2 linked regions of the Mastigocladopsis repens PCC 10914 genome follow. The protein of the gene in region 1 binds, or shares a complex with, the protein of each later gene. Links are inferred from orthologs where the notes say so. Each region holds a gene or a part of one and is shown on either strand. Other genes may lie near its edges.

The links. Proteins that work in one complex are often made in the same cells at the same time.
Region 2: the proteins of pheS (region 1) and pheT are in contact, whole or in part, in a crystal structure (PDB 6P24), measured with the Escherichia coli proteins. The link is inferred for Mastigocladopsis repens PCC 10914 from one-to-one orthologs.

What each region holds. Positions count from the first base shown.
Region 1 is NZ_JH992901.1:1,884,766-1,892,019, reverse strand. What follows is about bases 2,599-5,376. They hold pheS (phenylalanine--tRNA ligase subunit alpha), read right to left. Parts: upstream 4,595-5,376; coding sequence 3,602-4,594; downstream 2,599-3,601. Other genes in these bases: surE (5'/3'-nucleotidase SurE), read left to right, coding at 5,054-5,376; MAS10914_RS0110490 (RecQ family ATP-dependent DNA helicase), read left to right, coding at 2,599-3,525. Also shown: MAS10914_RS31545 (SDR family oxidoreductase), read right to left, coding at 1-495; MAS10914_RS0110495 (pyridoxamine 5'-phosphate oxidase family protein), read left to right, coding at 1,300-1,917; more of MAS10914_RS0110490, read left to right, coding at 2,077-2,598; more of surE, read left to right, coding at 5,377-5,851; MAS10914_RS0110475 (MBL fold metallo-hydrolase), read left to right, coding at 6,142-7,062; MAS10914_RS0110470 (bifunctional riboflavin kinase/FAD synthetase), read left to right, coding at 7,231-7,254.
Region 2 is NZ_JH992901.1:2,987,034-2,994,604, reverse strand. Bases 2,139-5,233 are described here. They hold pheT (phenylalanine--tRNA ligase subunit beta), read right to left. Parts: upstream 4,864-5,233; coding sequence 2,413-4,863; downstream 2,139-2,412. Other genes in these bases: MAS10914_RS0115445 (YciI family protein), read right to left, coding at 2,139-2,290. In the rest of the region: MAS10914_RS0115460 (sensor histidine kinase), read left to right, coding at 1-31; rnc (ribonuclease III), read right to left, coding at 58-741; MAS10914_RS0115450 (hypothetical protein), read right to left, coding at 1,485-1,883; more of MAS10914_RS0115445, read right to left, coding at 2,021-2,138; MAS10914_RS0115430 (response regulator), read right to left, coding at 5,301-6,707; MAS10914_RS0115425 (vWA domain-containing protein), read left to right, coding at 7,336-7,571.

The sequences.
Region 1 (7,254 bases):
CAGCCCTTTAAACTCGAAATAGTGTGAGTTTGGATCAAGCGTGTCGGTTAGGGAACCAAGCGTACTCGACATATTCACAATGCGACCTGCATTGCTCTTGCGAATTAGGGGTAGCATTGCCTTTAGTACTGCAAAAGCACCGAATAAATTTGTCTCGAATGTCTGTTTTAAAACATTTAACTCAAGGTCGCTCGGATTCACACCCCAGTCAAGTATGATACCTGCATTATTGACTAAAATATCGAGCTTACCGAAACGCTCCTCAATCTTTTTGCCTGCTGTTTCAATGGTAGAAGTATCTGTCACATCAAGTTTGATGGATTGCACATCCAGCCCTTCAGCCTGTAATTTCTCTGCCGCTTCAGCGCCTTTAGATTCATCACGAGCACCTATCAGCACGGTAATTTCTTGTTTTGCTAGTTGGCGGCTGATTTCAAAACCAAGTCCTTTGTTTGCACCTGTGACTAAAGCAATTTTTTTGTCATTACTTTGCATAGTTCTGTCCTAATTTTCCTGTTCAGATATTTATGCGTTATTTAGAAATTGATGAAGAATTTGTCATAACAATCCTCCATGTTTGGGAAGCGTGAGTATTTTACGTAATCTCAGCTACTGGAGTCTTGCATATTCTTGCGAAATCTATTCCATTCTTGTTCGCATCTCATTGCAGATGATTTTTACAACCTTCATATTTGTGAATTTAAACGAGTCGTATCGTCTGAATATTAACTAGCTCCCATCTGCTACTACTTTCTACTCATCTGTTGAGGATTTGAGATATCCTACAAATGCTCTCAACTAGGTGCTGCTCTGTCAGTTCACCGTAACCAAAGATAAACTCACCTTGAGAATGCGGTCTGAGATAATGAGGTGCAGCAGACATCATCCCGACACCAACCAAAGCAGCACGCTGCATAATCTCTTCATCACTAAAAGGGGTGTGTAATCTCACCATCACATGGATTCCTGCCTTTTCCCCTAAAATTGTTGCTTTCTCTCCAAAATGAACGTTTAACGCCTTTACAAGAGCCTGACGACGCCTATCGTAGAGCGATCGCATTTTTCTAATATGACGTTCTAAATGCCCTTCCTCGATAAAGTCTGCAAGCACCTGTTGTTCTAGAATTGGTAAGTGGCGATGGCGCAGAGCGCCCACCTTCGGTGATCGCTCAACCACTTCGCACGAGCAAAAGCAGAAACCAAATTTTTTGGCAGTACCAAATAGCCAATCCGTAGCGAAGGAAACAGAACTTTTGAAAATGTACCGATATAAAGTACAGAATCGCTGCGATCCAATCCTTGCAAAGCCGGAATTGGTCTGTCACCATAACGGTATTCGCTGAGATTTTAGATGAAGGGTTGATCTGTCATGTGGGATTTATTGTAGATAATCAGCCGTTTGTGATTCCAACTGCTTACGGTCGCGTGGAAGACAGACTATATATTCACGGTTCGCCAGCAAGTCGGATGTTGCGTTCTCTGCTTACTGGTATTGAAGTTTGCTTGACAGTCACTTTGCTAGATGGTTTAGTACTGGCACGGTCAGCTTTTCACCACTCTATGAATTATCGTTCTGTGGTGATATTTGGTACAGCTACCCTAGTGCAAGACGCTGGAGAAAAGCTAGAAGCACTGCGAGCTTTTACTGAGCATATTGTACCAGAAAGATGGGCAGAGGTGCGATCGCCTAATCGTCAGGAATTACAAGCAACTTTGGTGCTTTCCCTACCAATAACTGAAGCATCTGCCAAAGTGCGGACAGGTCCACCACTGGATGATGAGGAAGACTATAGTTTGCCTGTGTGGGCAGGTGTTCTACCTTTGCAAGTGGTTGCTGGTGAAGCAGTTGCTGACCCGCGTTTAAACACAGGGATTTCTTTACCAGATTATGTATGCAAGTACACCCGTGTCTGTTGAAATAAACAAACCGCATAGACACGAAGTGGCGTGCTGAAGGCTAGGACGCAAAGAACGCAAAGAAAAGAAAAAAGCTGGACGATAATACTGATAAAATCACTGAGCCAGTAGCGCAAAAGCAGAGGATATATTCAGTATCACCCCTATCTGTTATGGCTCATGAATCACTCTGCAACAACATCTTGGAATGAAGTCCGCGCTGCATTTCAAAAAATTTGGGGTTATGAAGATTTCCGTCCACCCCAGGGGGAAATCGTCCAGAGTTTGTTGGCAAAAAAAGATACGCTGATTATTATGCCTACAGGTGGGGGAAAGTCGATTTGCTTTCAACTTCCAGCACTGTTACAAACTGGATTAACGCTCGTTATTTCGCCTTTGGTGGCGCTGATGGAAAACCAAGTGCAAGAACTCCGGGAACGTCATTTACCCGCTGCACTTTTGCATAGTGAGTTGCCGTCTCACGAACGGCGTAAAACTTTGCAAGCGTTGGAACGACAACAGCTAAGATTACTTTACCTGTCTCCAGAAACTCTCCTCAGCAAACCCGTGTGGGAGAGGTTGTGTCAGCCGCAGCTTGTAATTAATGGCTTGATACTCGATGAGGCGCATTGTTTGGTACAGTGGGGAGAGACTTTTAGACCAGCTTATCGAAGATTAGGGACGGTGCGACCAGCGCTACTCAAATCAAAACCACCGGGAACAAATATAGCGCTAGCCGCTTTTACCGCCACCGCTGACCCCCTAGCCCAAAAAAAAATTCGAGAAGTTCTTCAGCTACGGCAACCAGAAGTTTTTTGCATCAATCCTTACCGATCTAATATTAATCCTTTTGTGCGTATAGCTTGGACACCAACAGGCAGAAAGCAACAATTATTAAAATTTCTTAAAGATAAGCCAAAACAAACTGGGTTAGTTTACGTTCGGACAAGACGAGACAGCGAAGATTTGGCTGCATGGCTGCAAGAAATGGGTTACGCCACAGATGCATACCATGCGGGGTTGGGTGCAGAGGAACGCCGCGCTATAGAAGCACAATGGCTGAGTGGAAAAATGCAGTTTGTCGTTTGTACTTGTGCTTTTGGGATGGGGATAAATAAGCCAGATGTGCGGTGGGTGGTTCATTTTCACCCATCGTTGTTAATTTCAGAGTACGTGCAAGAAATTGGACGCGCTGGACGAGATGGGAAACCAGCCGAGGCGCTGATGTTAATCAGTGAACCTACCGGGTGGTTAGATCCACAGGATAAGCAAAGACAAAAGTTTTTTGAGGAGAAGTTGCAGCAGCAACAACTATCTGCACAGCAAGTTCTGAAAAAATTGCCCAAAACAGGGGAAGTGAACTCTGTAGTGCGAGAATTTCCTGATGGTGCGATCGCCCTTTCTCTACTACACAGCAGCGGACAACTCCAGTGGCTTGACCCTTTCCATTACACTATCGTATCGGGTGCGAAAACTGAGCAAGTTACACAATTGCACGCTACGAAGCAGATGAATCAGTATCTTACGACGAAGCAGTGTCGTTGGGGTTTTTTATTGAGTGCGTTTGGTTTTGAGGAAGAAGTCAAAAACTGGCGTTGTGGTCACTGCGATAATTGTTCTCAAAAATAGCTTTTTATTTTTTTTACCGCAGATGAACGCAGATGCACGCAGATCATCATCTGCGTTCATCTGCGGTTCCAATTTCTTAAAACTGCCGCAGAAAGCGTAGGTCACTAGCATATAGGCGGCGAATATCATCAATTTGGTGTAAAACCATTGCGAAGCGTTCTACACCAAAGCCGGCGGCAAACCCTGTGTAAACTTCTGGATCGTAACCTACGGCTTTGAGGACATTTGGATCGACCATTCCGCAACCCATCACTTCCAGCCAGCGCCCATTCCACTGTAAATCAACTTCAGCGGAAGGTTCTGTAAACGGGAAATAACTCGCGCGGAAGCGAATGGGCAAGTCGCCAAACATTGCTTGTAAAAACACTTTAATGGTGCCTTTAAGGTCAGTAAACGTCAGTCCCTCGTCAATTGCTAAAAGTTCTATTTGGTGGAAAACCGCTGAGTGAGTGGCATCTACGTTATCTCTCCGGTAAACTCGCCCTGGCGCAATGACGCGGATGGGTGGTTCCTCGGTTTCCATGTAACGAATTTGTACCGAAGAGGTATGAGTTCGCAACAGATTCCCGTCTGGTAGGTAGAAAGTATCCTGCATATCACGGGCAGGGTGGTCGGGCGGGGTGTTCAGAGCCTCGAAGTTATAGTAATCTGTTTCCATCTCTGGACCTTGAGCTACGGTGTAGCCCAAACCGACAAAGATATCTAGCGCTTTATCGATGATGTTATTGAGGGGATGGACGCGACCTTGAGGACGGTAAATTCCTGGCATTGTCACATCCAAAGCTTCAGTCTCTAGCTGTGCCTGAATTTTCGCGCCTTCCAAGGCTGCGCGTTGCTGGTCTAGGCTGTTTTGCAGGGCTTCTTTGACTGTATTGGCGATCGCCCCAATTTTCGGTCGTTCCTCTGCACTTAGTTGCCCCATACTCCGCAACAGCGCCCCCAGCTGCCCCTTTTTACCGAGGTAGCCGACTCTAAGTTCCTCCAGCCGTTCTAGCGTATCAGCGGCGGCGATCGCTTTTTCTCCTTGCTCTCGCAGTTCTAAAAGTTGAGCCTCTAAACTGTTAGTCATTAGTTATTAGTTATTAGTCATTAGTCATTAGTCATTAGTCACGGGCCCAAACTTTTGGACTACTGGACAAATAACATCTAGTAATATGCCATTGATTTGTCAAGGACAATAGTATAACCCGAACTTCTTTCTACCAGTTTAGCCGCTTCGCAAGGAAGGCAGAAGGAGGATAATTGTTTACCAACAAAGAACTCAGGAGTCAGAACTCAGTCGTCAGAATATTAAACGCGCTCTTCGAGCATGAATTAAGAGTTCTGGTTTTGAGTTTTGGCTCTATTGCCCCCGAATTGATCCGTGGAGACCAAGAAAGTCTTTCCTTATTAAATCAAGAGGATTCTATCCGTGGGGATATTCTGATGACTGTGTTCTGTGTTCTGCGTTCTTCTTAACTGTGACCTCTCCTCTTGACTGTTGGCTCTTAACTCTTAACTATTAACTATTGACTACTAACTAATGTTTATGAAAATACTGATTAGCAACGATGATGGTATTTCTGCTCTAGGTATTCGCACCTTAGCAAACACTTTAGCTCAAGCAGGTTATGATGTCACTGTGGTTTGCCCAGATCGGGAGCGTTCGGCAACTGGGCATGGATTAACGATGCATCAACCAATTCGCGCCGAAATGGTCGAGTCGATTTTTGATCCCGCTGTCAAAGCTTGGGCTTGTGATGGGACTCCCTCAGACTGTGTTAAGTTGGCGCTGTGGGCTTTGTTAGATTCTCCACCAGATTTAGTTCTGTCTGGCATTAATCAAGGTGCTAATTTAGGAACTGAAATTCTCTACTCTGGTACTGTCTCTGCAGCAATGGAAGGTTTAATTGAAGGCATTCCCAGTGTAGCGCTGAGTCTGACCAGTCATATAAATAAGGATTTTCAACCTGCTGCCAACTTTGCCAAAATCTTGGTGGGACAACTGGCGAAAAACCCTCTACCAGACTTGATGTTACTTAATATAAATATCCCTGCTGTTAAATGGGAAGAAATTGCAGGAGTTGCTATCACCCGTCAGGGAGTACGGCGTTACGTAGATGTCTTTGATCAGCGAGTCGATCCCCGTGGTAAAACTTACTACTGGTTAACGGGAGAAGTTCTAGAAGATGTGGAACCTCCAGTTGGTTTAAACCTACCTCAAAATATACCTATAGATGTGCATATTATCCGTAAAAACTACATCAGTATAACGCCACTGCAATACAATCTTACTTATGCAAATGGATTGAATCAATTATCTCAATGGAACTTTGAGTTTCCGTAAAGTGTTTTTTGTATGAAGGCAACTGTATCACGCTCAATCAATGCATTGTAGGAAAATATAAGTTATAAAGTAGAAGCGTCACTGAAGAAAAACTATACGCAAACCTTCGGAAAATATGAGACTGACCTCTTGAAATTTTTCATTTATGAAAACAAAAGCAACCTTAAACGAGGTATGCTGTTTTACCAAGAAATCCCTCCTCCACCAAAAGCCGTGAGACAGAATAAACTTAACAAAATAAGTAATCCTTTTTTGTATTGATCGCCCGTTCAGATCAGCAAGCAACACCCATGTATAGGATAGAGAATCAATTTACTGTGCATTTTTGGGGCGTTCGCGGCAGTATCCCCTGTCCGGGAACACACACCGTTCGTTATGGCGGTAACACCCCTTGCGTTGAAATGCAAGTGGGTGGCAAACGCTTAATTTTTGATGGAGGCACGGGACTGCACGTTTTAGGGCAATCTCTGTTGGCTAAAATGCCAACAGAGGCTCATATTTTCTTCACCCACTCCCACTGGGATCATATGCAGGGGTTCCCTTTCTTTTCCCCAGGGTTTATTAAGGGAAATATCTTTCATATTTACGGTGCGATCGCCCCTGATGGTTCCACCATAGAACAGCGTCTCAATGACCAGATGCTGCACCCAAATTTTCCTGTGCCCTTGCAGATTATGCAAGCAGATTTAGATTTTTACGACGTTATACCGGGGCAAGCAATACACATTCATGACGTTACTGTAGAAACAGCTCTACTGAAACATCCAGGTGAAGCTATAGGGTATAGAGTTAACTGGCGTGGTGGCGCTGCTGCTTACATTACCGATACCGAGCATTATCCTGACAGGCTAGATGAAAATGTCCTATGGTTAGCTCGTAACGCCGACATTCTCATCTACGATTGTACCTACACTGATGAAGAATATCATTCTCCAACTAGACCTAAAATTGGTTGGGGGCATTCTACATGGCAAGAAGCTGTGAAGATAGCTAAAGCCGCTAATGTCAAAACTCTGGTCATTTTTCACCACGACCCATCCCACGACGATGAGTTTTTGGATCGTATAGGACAAAAAGCCGCCGAGAAATTTCCTGGTGCTATTATGGCACGAGAAGGAATGGTACTCCAGGTTCCTGTACCAGTCCCTTTATCAGAATCTTTTCCTGTTAGTAGATTTTCTGCTTATAGGTTGCAGTCGGAGCAACTTTAGATTTTCGATTAGATTGGTGATTAGGAGCTTTTAGCAGTCAGCTTACAGGAAGTTCTGAGCAATGAGGAGCTTTTTGCCTGCGGAGGTGTCCTCCGTTGTAAATGTCCTCGTGGCGGCTTCCCTTAGGGTTGGCTGATAGCTTAAAAAATCTTAAATCCCAGAATCGACGTGCTAAATTTGTCTCAAAATGGG
Region 2 (7,571 bases), 1.1 Mb from region 1 along the record:
GGTGACTTTGCCATTGACAGTGGAAATGTGAAGTGTGGTGTAAAAATCCTGCCTAGTTTACATCCTTTTTTGTTCTTTCACCCTAGCAAGCGCATCTTCAGCAGCTGCCTTTTCAGCCTCTTTTTTACTACGCCCCCTGCCTTCTCCGTACTCTTTATCTGCCACAAATACTTTAGCTATGAATTCTGGAGCATGAGATAAACCACCTGCTTGAACTGTGACATACTTGGGTGGTGTTTGGGTGATGTTGCGTTGCACCCATTCCTGAAATCGATTTTTAGAGTCTACATTTGAGCGAAACTCCACAATACTTTCAGGGACAGAATCAAATAGCGGTTCCACAACACCACGAACTGCTTCAATATCAAAGTTGTTGTCTAGGTAGTAAGCGGCAATGACTGCTTCAAAGGTGCTACTCAGTAGGTTGGGATTTTGGTAGCCTCCTTCTAAACTTGCGCCTTTACCCAACCGCATTCTCAAGTCTAAGCCAACCTCAGTTGCAAACTTTGCCAATTGCTTTTCATCTACCAGCGCGGAACGCCGACGAGTTAATTCGTCTTCGCCCTTTTCCGGGTGACGTCGATAGAGATATTCGCCACTTAAAAAAGTCAGCAAAGCATCACCGAGAAACTCTAAGCGTTCGTTGTGTTCCCCTTCTTGGGGGTTCTCATGGACATAGGAACGGTGTGTCAGCGCACGACGTAGAAGAGAAGCATTCTGAAAGCTTTGTTGTTTAATAATTTCAGCCAATCTCTGTGTTTCTGTGTTAGGGGTTTTTTCAGTTTGCTGAGGACAGAGCATTGCTAGGACTTCTTGCTTGTGCTGTTGTGCAACATTTGCCTCAGATGCAGAGATAGCCTTGAGAAGTCGAGCAATCGTGTCGAGAGCGCGATAAGTGTCCTCTATTGAAAAGCGAGATTGATGCGCCCATGTATTGCGGACTTCAACCAGTTCACTCACTAAAGCACGCCCGGTACAACCTAGTTTTTGACTGAATACCTGATCCCACTGCCCAATTATTATTTTCAATAAAACAGAACTATCATCATGCAAAATATCTTTGGCGTCACATCTTAAGGTTTCGTCATCAGACATACATGATGTAACGTCCGTTAGCCAGCGCTCACCATAAACTTTTTGCATCTCCCTTTTTATGTATGGGTATAAGCCCTGATTTAAAAGAGTGAAACTCCTGCCAACTCGTTCGTGGTTACTAATAGCCATCGTGGTAGTTAAAGTAACATTATTTCTGGGTAATCATTTTATGCACTTTATTGAAGTGCCAGAAAAAATCCATCCATTAACAACTTTTCATATCATCAAAACCGCCTCAGTTCAAAATTGAACTGAGGCGGTTTAATTGTAAATTATGAACGTTCCTGGAAGGGATGAGAATAAAACTCGTCTCTAGCTCTGCGAGGAAAAGTATAAAATCAATCCTCAAAGGATAATTCGTAACTAAGTTGCTAATGCCAAATTACGAATTACTTTCTATTTCTTATGATATGGATAGCTGCACCTGCTACTCCACCATCGACTGCATCCCCAAGGGTATCTTTACCTGGGCGAGTAATCGTGCCAGTCACCGTGCTAGCGGCTACACCTACTCCAACATCTTGACCCAAGTTCCGATTTCTGGGATTGCGTCTAGCACCATTGGCAGCATTAACAGCAGCACCAGCAGCAGCACCCTTAACGGCATTATTTAACACGTTACCACGACCTCGGACAGCTCCAGAAACTACCCCAGCACCTGCTCCAATACCTATATCCTCTAGGATTTTTTTATCAGCAGACGCCGGTTGAGCAGGAACTAAGGTGACACCTGCTAAACTTGCAGCCATGAGGCAGGGCATAAGTGTACGTTTCAAAATTTTGTTCATACGACTCACCTTCTCAATGCATCAAATAACCTGAGAAAAGTTTAAGTTGATACAGTTGTATTTAACCTTTCTCCTAGTCTAGGCAATTCCAAAGCTTTCTTACACGAAAATGCTTTCATAATTACCGTACCTTTTATTCAAAATGCCTGAATCCACTCTTTGACAGAGTATTCGGTCCAGATACCGTTTTGCCAGTAGGGGTCAGCCTCAACTAACTGACGCACGGTGGCTTCGTCTTCGGCTTCGTAAATACCAAAAACTTTAGTTAAATCTTTGGTAGGACCAATAGTCATCAACACACCGGATTCTTTCTGTTTCGCCAGTCCGTCTAGATGTGCTTGACGGTAAGGGGCGCGTTTTTCGAGAACGTCTTCGCAGTAAGTTCCCCACATTACGTATTTAGGCATGGCTATATATTACAATTCAAAATTCACTCATTCAAAATTCAAAAACAAGACACAAGAGAGAAGAAAGAAGAAAGAAGAAAGAGCAAAGAATTTCTTCATTTTTCACTCTTGATTCTTGAGTCTTAACTTCTTAGGGTAACGCCGAATTTCTCCACTAGGGATTCGCGGACTTTGTTGTGTACTGGTTCAATTTCGGTATCGGTGAGAGTGCGATCGCTCGAGCGATAAATCAAGCGAAATGCCAGACTCCGCTGTCCTTGGGGTACGTTCTCCCCGCGATATTCATCAAACAATTCCACAGACTCCAGTAAATCTTTAGCTGCTTTGGTAATTGCTTTTTCAATTTCGGCAACTGTCACCTTCACAGGTGCGAAGAAAGCAATATCTCGATCTGCCGCTGGATAGGTAGAGTAAGGCTTAAATTGCGGTACTAAGATTTCATCTTCGTTTAGAGAATTTAAAAGCACATCTAGATCCAACTGGAATACGTAAACTGAATCTGGTAAACCTTTTTCTTGTCGTAGTTGGGGATGCAGTTGCCCAAAGATACCCAATCTGTTACCCCGTACCCATAGGGAAGCAGTGCGTCCTGGGTGCAAGCGGGAATCTCTGCGATCAGGTTGGTATTCCACTTGCAAGCCAAACTGTTGGTATACATTTTCTAAAATACCTTTGGCTTCAAACCAGGTCATGGGTTGTTCGCGACCGCTTTTTGTCCACTTGCTAGAGGAAATATCGCCTCCCATAATGCCAGCAATGGCATCTGCTTCTTGCAAACCTTCTTCTTCTTGCCAGAAAATTCGCCCAATTTCAAAGCCGTTGAGCGAACCATTCCCCTGTTCTTGGTTGTATTGAAATGCATCAATCAACCCTGATATCAAGTCGGTTCGTAATGCAGAATATTCGACAAATAACGGGTTTGCGAGCACGATTTGTCTGTCTTCCCCTGGTTTTACCAAGGAATAGTGCATTAATTCTGTCAATCCTTCTGCTCGCAATACTGCTCGTAACTTGCGTATCAGATCTTGTTCAACAGGTAAATAACCTGCTTCTGCCTTATCGGGTAAGGTGTCGCAAAATTTATCGTAGCCGTAGAGACGGGCAATTTCTTCAACTAAGTCTATTTCCCGTTCTAAGTCGCGATAACGATAGGGAGGTACCTCAACCGTCCACCTTTGGTCGTCTATGGGAGTCAGCTGACATCCTAGTGCTGTCAGGGTACGTTCCACATCTGCACCTTGGAGTTCCCCTGTTTGCTCTCCCAAGTCGATTGGTCCTAAAACCTCATTCACTCGGTCTAAACGCAGTTCAATGGAACGTGACCAAGTGGCCCGATCAGGACGGGAGTCAGCAATTTCCTGATGTACTATAACTCCATGAGCCAGTTCGTTCATAAGTGACAAAGCACGGCGCGTGGAGACTTCCAACTCAGCGCGGTTGACTCCCCGTTCGTATCTCCCAGAAGACTCGCTTCTTAATCCCACGCTTCGGGAAGAACGGCGAATTGCCACAGAATCAAACAGCGCGGCTTCTAATACCAGGTTTTGAGTCCCATCATGCACTTCGGTTTCTTCACCACCCATGACTCCAGCCAGGGCAACAGGTTTATTATTGGCGGTGATTAACAAATTTTGGGTAGATAAGGTGCGAGTTTGTCCATCCAGGGTTTTGAGAGTTTCCCCAGCGTTGGCGAAGCGGACACCAATTTGTAGAGACGTACCATGGTAGGTCTCCATACCAGCAACAGATTGTAAACGGTTACCATCAAAGGCGTGCAGTGGTTGTCCCCATTCCAACATGACGTAGTTAGTGATATCTACAACATTATTTATGGGTCGCACTCCAGCAGCACGCAGACGCTGTTGCAGCCACTCAGGTGATGATGCAATTTTTACCTGGTCAATCACTGTACCAATATATGCTGGGCAAGCTTGCGTATCGGCAATTTTTAAAGCTAAATTAAACCCACCTTGAGAAATTGAGACTTCACCAGGTTCGGGAAGCGTCAGCTTTGCCCCTGTCAGGGCTGCTACTTCGCGCGCTATGCCAACCATACTTAAAGCGTCAGCACGGTTGGCGGTAGCAGTGACATCTAAAATCACATCATCTAAACCCAACAGTGGACGTACATCATTCCCAAGTTGCAGGTTCTGTTGGGGAAAAATATGAATTCCGTCTACATCGCTAGGTAAACCCAGTTCCTTGAGGGAACAAATCATCCCCTGTGATGGGACACCTCGTAGTTTCGCGGGTTTTATTTTTAAATCGATATTTGGTAGGTAAGTGCCTACAGTTGCCACCGGCACGTAGATATCTGCCCGGACATTGGAAGCACCACAGACGATATTTAAAGTTTCACCCGTGCCGATATCGACTTGGCAAACACTCAATTTATCAGCGTTGGGATGGGGTTGGCGTTCCAGCACTCTCCCCACAACAACACCCGCAGCCCAAGTGCGGCGGTCTTCAATATCTTCCACCTCAAACCCAGCTAATGTCAGTGTTTCTGCTAGTTCTTCTGGGCTAAGTTTCAACTCCACTAGTTCTTGCAACCACTTTAGTGAGATACGCATGTCATGTGTTGTCTTGTCTGAGATCTAAGCTAAATCACGATGCACAGACTATTCTAGAACTAATCCACGAAGTTCCTCACCCATTGGGACAAGCTCTTAATTAACTGAATGGTATTGGGGTATAGGTCAGGTTCAGTTAAGAATAGTTATCTATTGAGGCAAGCTGAGTCGCAAAGCGACACCTGCTGCGCGAACGGATGCAGGGGAAGCTGAGCCCTCCAGACACGCTGCGCGAACGGATGCAGGAGGAGAGAACAAAGGCTTATCACCAAGCGTATTGGAGTATAGGTAAATCATTCAAACCTCAAAATGAAAGTATTATTAAAAATAAATTAAAAATAAATTATATTAACCTAATAATATTAATCCCTAGGGTTGTTTCCTGATATCCTAATTTCACTTTTTTTGCTATTACTTATATACTCATAACTAAATTATTAAGCCAAATGCATAAACACTATTTTGAGTAAATCTGCACGAGTAAAAGGCTTAGTTAAATATCCGGAGGCTCCCACCAATCTTGCTTTTACTCGGTCTACAAGACCCCTGTTTCCTGTTACCATTATTATGGGAGTTTTTTTAAAAATTGAGTTATTTCGGACGATTCGGCATAATTCATAACCATCTATGCCTTCCATGTTCAAATCGAGTAAAATTAGGTCTGGTTTGTGCCGAATAATCGACATAACTGCTTTCAATGGGTCGTTAATTGTGACTACAGAAAAATTTTCATCTTCTAAGAAGCGGCTAATTTCTTTGAGAATCGTGGGACTATCATCTACAGAAATAACTTTATATATTTTTTGCGAAGTAGCAGGAGTAGGAGTTTCTGTCTCAGATTCAAGGTTATTATTATTTGATTTTGTTAATTCCTGAGCTTGTTCTTTATGAGGAGAAATCGGGACTTGTCGCTGATGAGTAGCGACATTCCCCGCAGAGATAGCAGAGTCTTCTTTAGAGAGGATACTGCTTGATGCAACTGCTGAATCCACTAAGCTAGTTTTGGCTTCAGCGACATAACTAGGGTTTTTTACTAAATTTACAAATGTCTTTGGTAATTTATCAAAGGGTGGATCAGGCTCATGCAATAATATGGTACCATTTAAAATATGAGGGTATAATATTCTAGCTAGTTGGATTTCGTCTTGATTTATAATCACTGATATGTGCCGCAGGCTAAAACCTTTCATCCATTCAGTTAAATGAGGATCTATTCCTGATGAAGTTGTTTGACTGTTTGGGATGTTAATTAACAAATATGGACGCTGATAGGGAGAAGAAATTTGGGGACCTAATGACTGCCAATTTTGCAACTTCTGTTGGCAGCGTTCCCCAATTTTTTCTACATCAAGCTTGCAAATAATTGGAACTCGATAATGAGAATCTTTTAGTGTAAAAGTTCCTTGTTCGATTAAAAGATACGACTCCAAGACTTCTTTGACCAATTCTTGAATTAGCAACGCTGCTTGTGTAGAATGCAGATATCGTTCACTAACTAACCAGCAAATGGCTTGATACTCAGGAGGGAGTATAGACTGCTCCCTGGTCTTGTTAGGATGTTCTACTGGCTGACTTTGTGAGTCTGGTTCAAACATCAAACGTAATTGGACACGAATTTCACCAGTGATATTGGGAACATGATGACTCAGGCGACGCAAATGACGTTCTAGTCGGTCAAAAGGTTCGACTGAATGAGTCGCATAAGTTATTTTCCCCTGCTCTAAATATATTGACCAATAAACGGAGTTGCTCAGTACTTGTAAACAAGTACTTTCAGAACAATTAGATAGCTGTCTCAATAAACTTAAGGGACGTAGTTTTGTGAATGTGCCAAAATTATTCATTTCTTTAGAGATTTTTCGGAAAATAAGACCGATTCTTTGAATTTTCGAGTTATCGGTAAATTCAGTAATAAGGTATTTCGTTAACCTTGATATTTCCCTATAAAGAAATTTTCTCTGCCCTTATTATTGTATACATATATTACAAGATGTGAAGGTAATATTATAGCTAGTATGTTACATTTTCTCGTAACATACTAACGAAAGACCTTTTTCCATCTATTTGAATGTTAGTTAAATAAGTAGGATGACAAAGGCGTAGTTAAAGTACGGATTTTATGAACTTTACTTCATTGCTTTTATCTAAAATCCGACATTTCTACATCGAATCTTTAAAATTATGTGTTAGTAAAGCTACTGATTTATTGTATTCTATACGTGTTATGTATAAATTTTGCTATGTGTTTCCCAGCAGGTAATACCGACTACTGGTTGCTTCAGTTTTGCTTAACTATGTCCCAAGTAAGATTTCACAAATTTGTAAGGAATTTGGCAGCAGAATTTTGTTTAATAAAGAGTAAAATATCTGCAAACAAACAAATTACATATAGTTTGGTTGACACTTTAAACTACTATATACTTTGAGCAAAAGGAAAGCTAATCGTTGGACTTTAACATAACACAAAAAGTTATGCCTGATACATTAAGACTTGATGAAGTAGTGGAGTTTGCTGAAAACCCAGAACCCCGTTGTCCTTGTGTACTTTTACTAGATACATCTGGCTCAATGCAAGGTATGCCAATAGATTCGTTGAACCAGGGCTTGCAAAGTTTCAAGGAAGAATTAATTCAAAATTCCTTGGCTGCAAGGAGGGTTGAAGTAGCAATAGTTACTTTTGATAGTAATGTAAATGTAGTACAGGACTT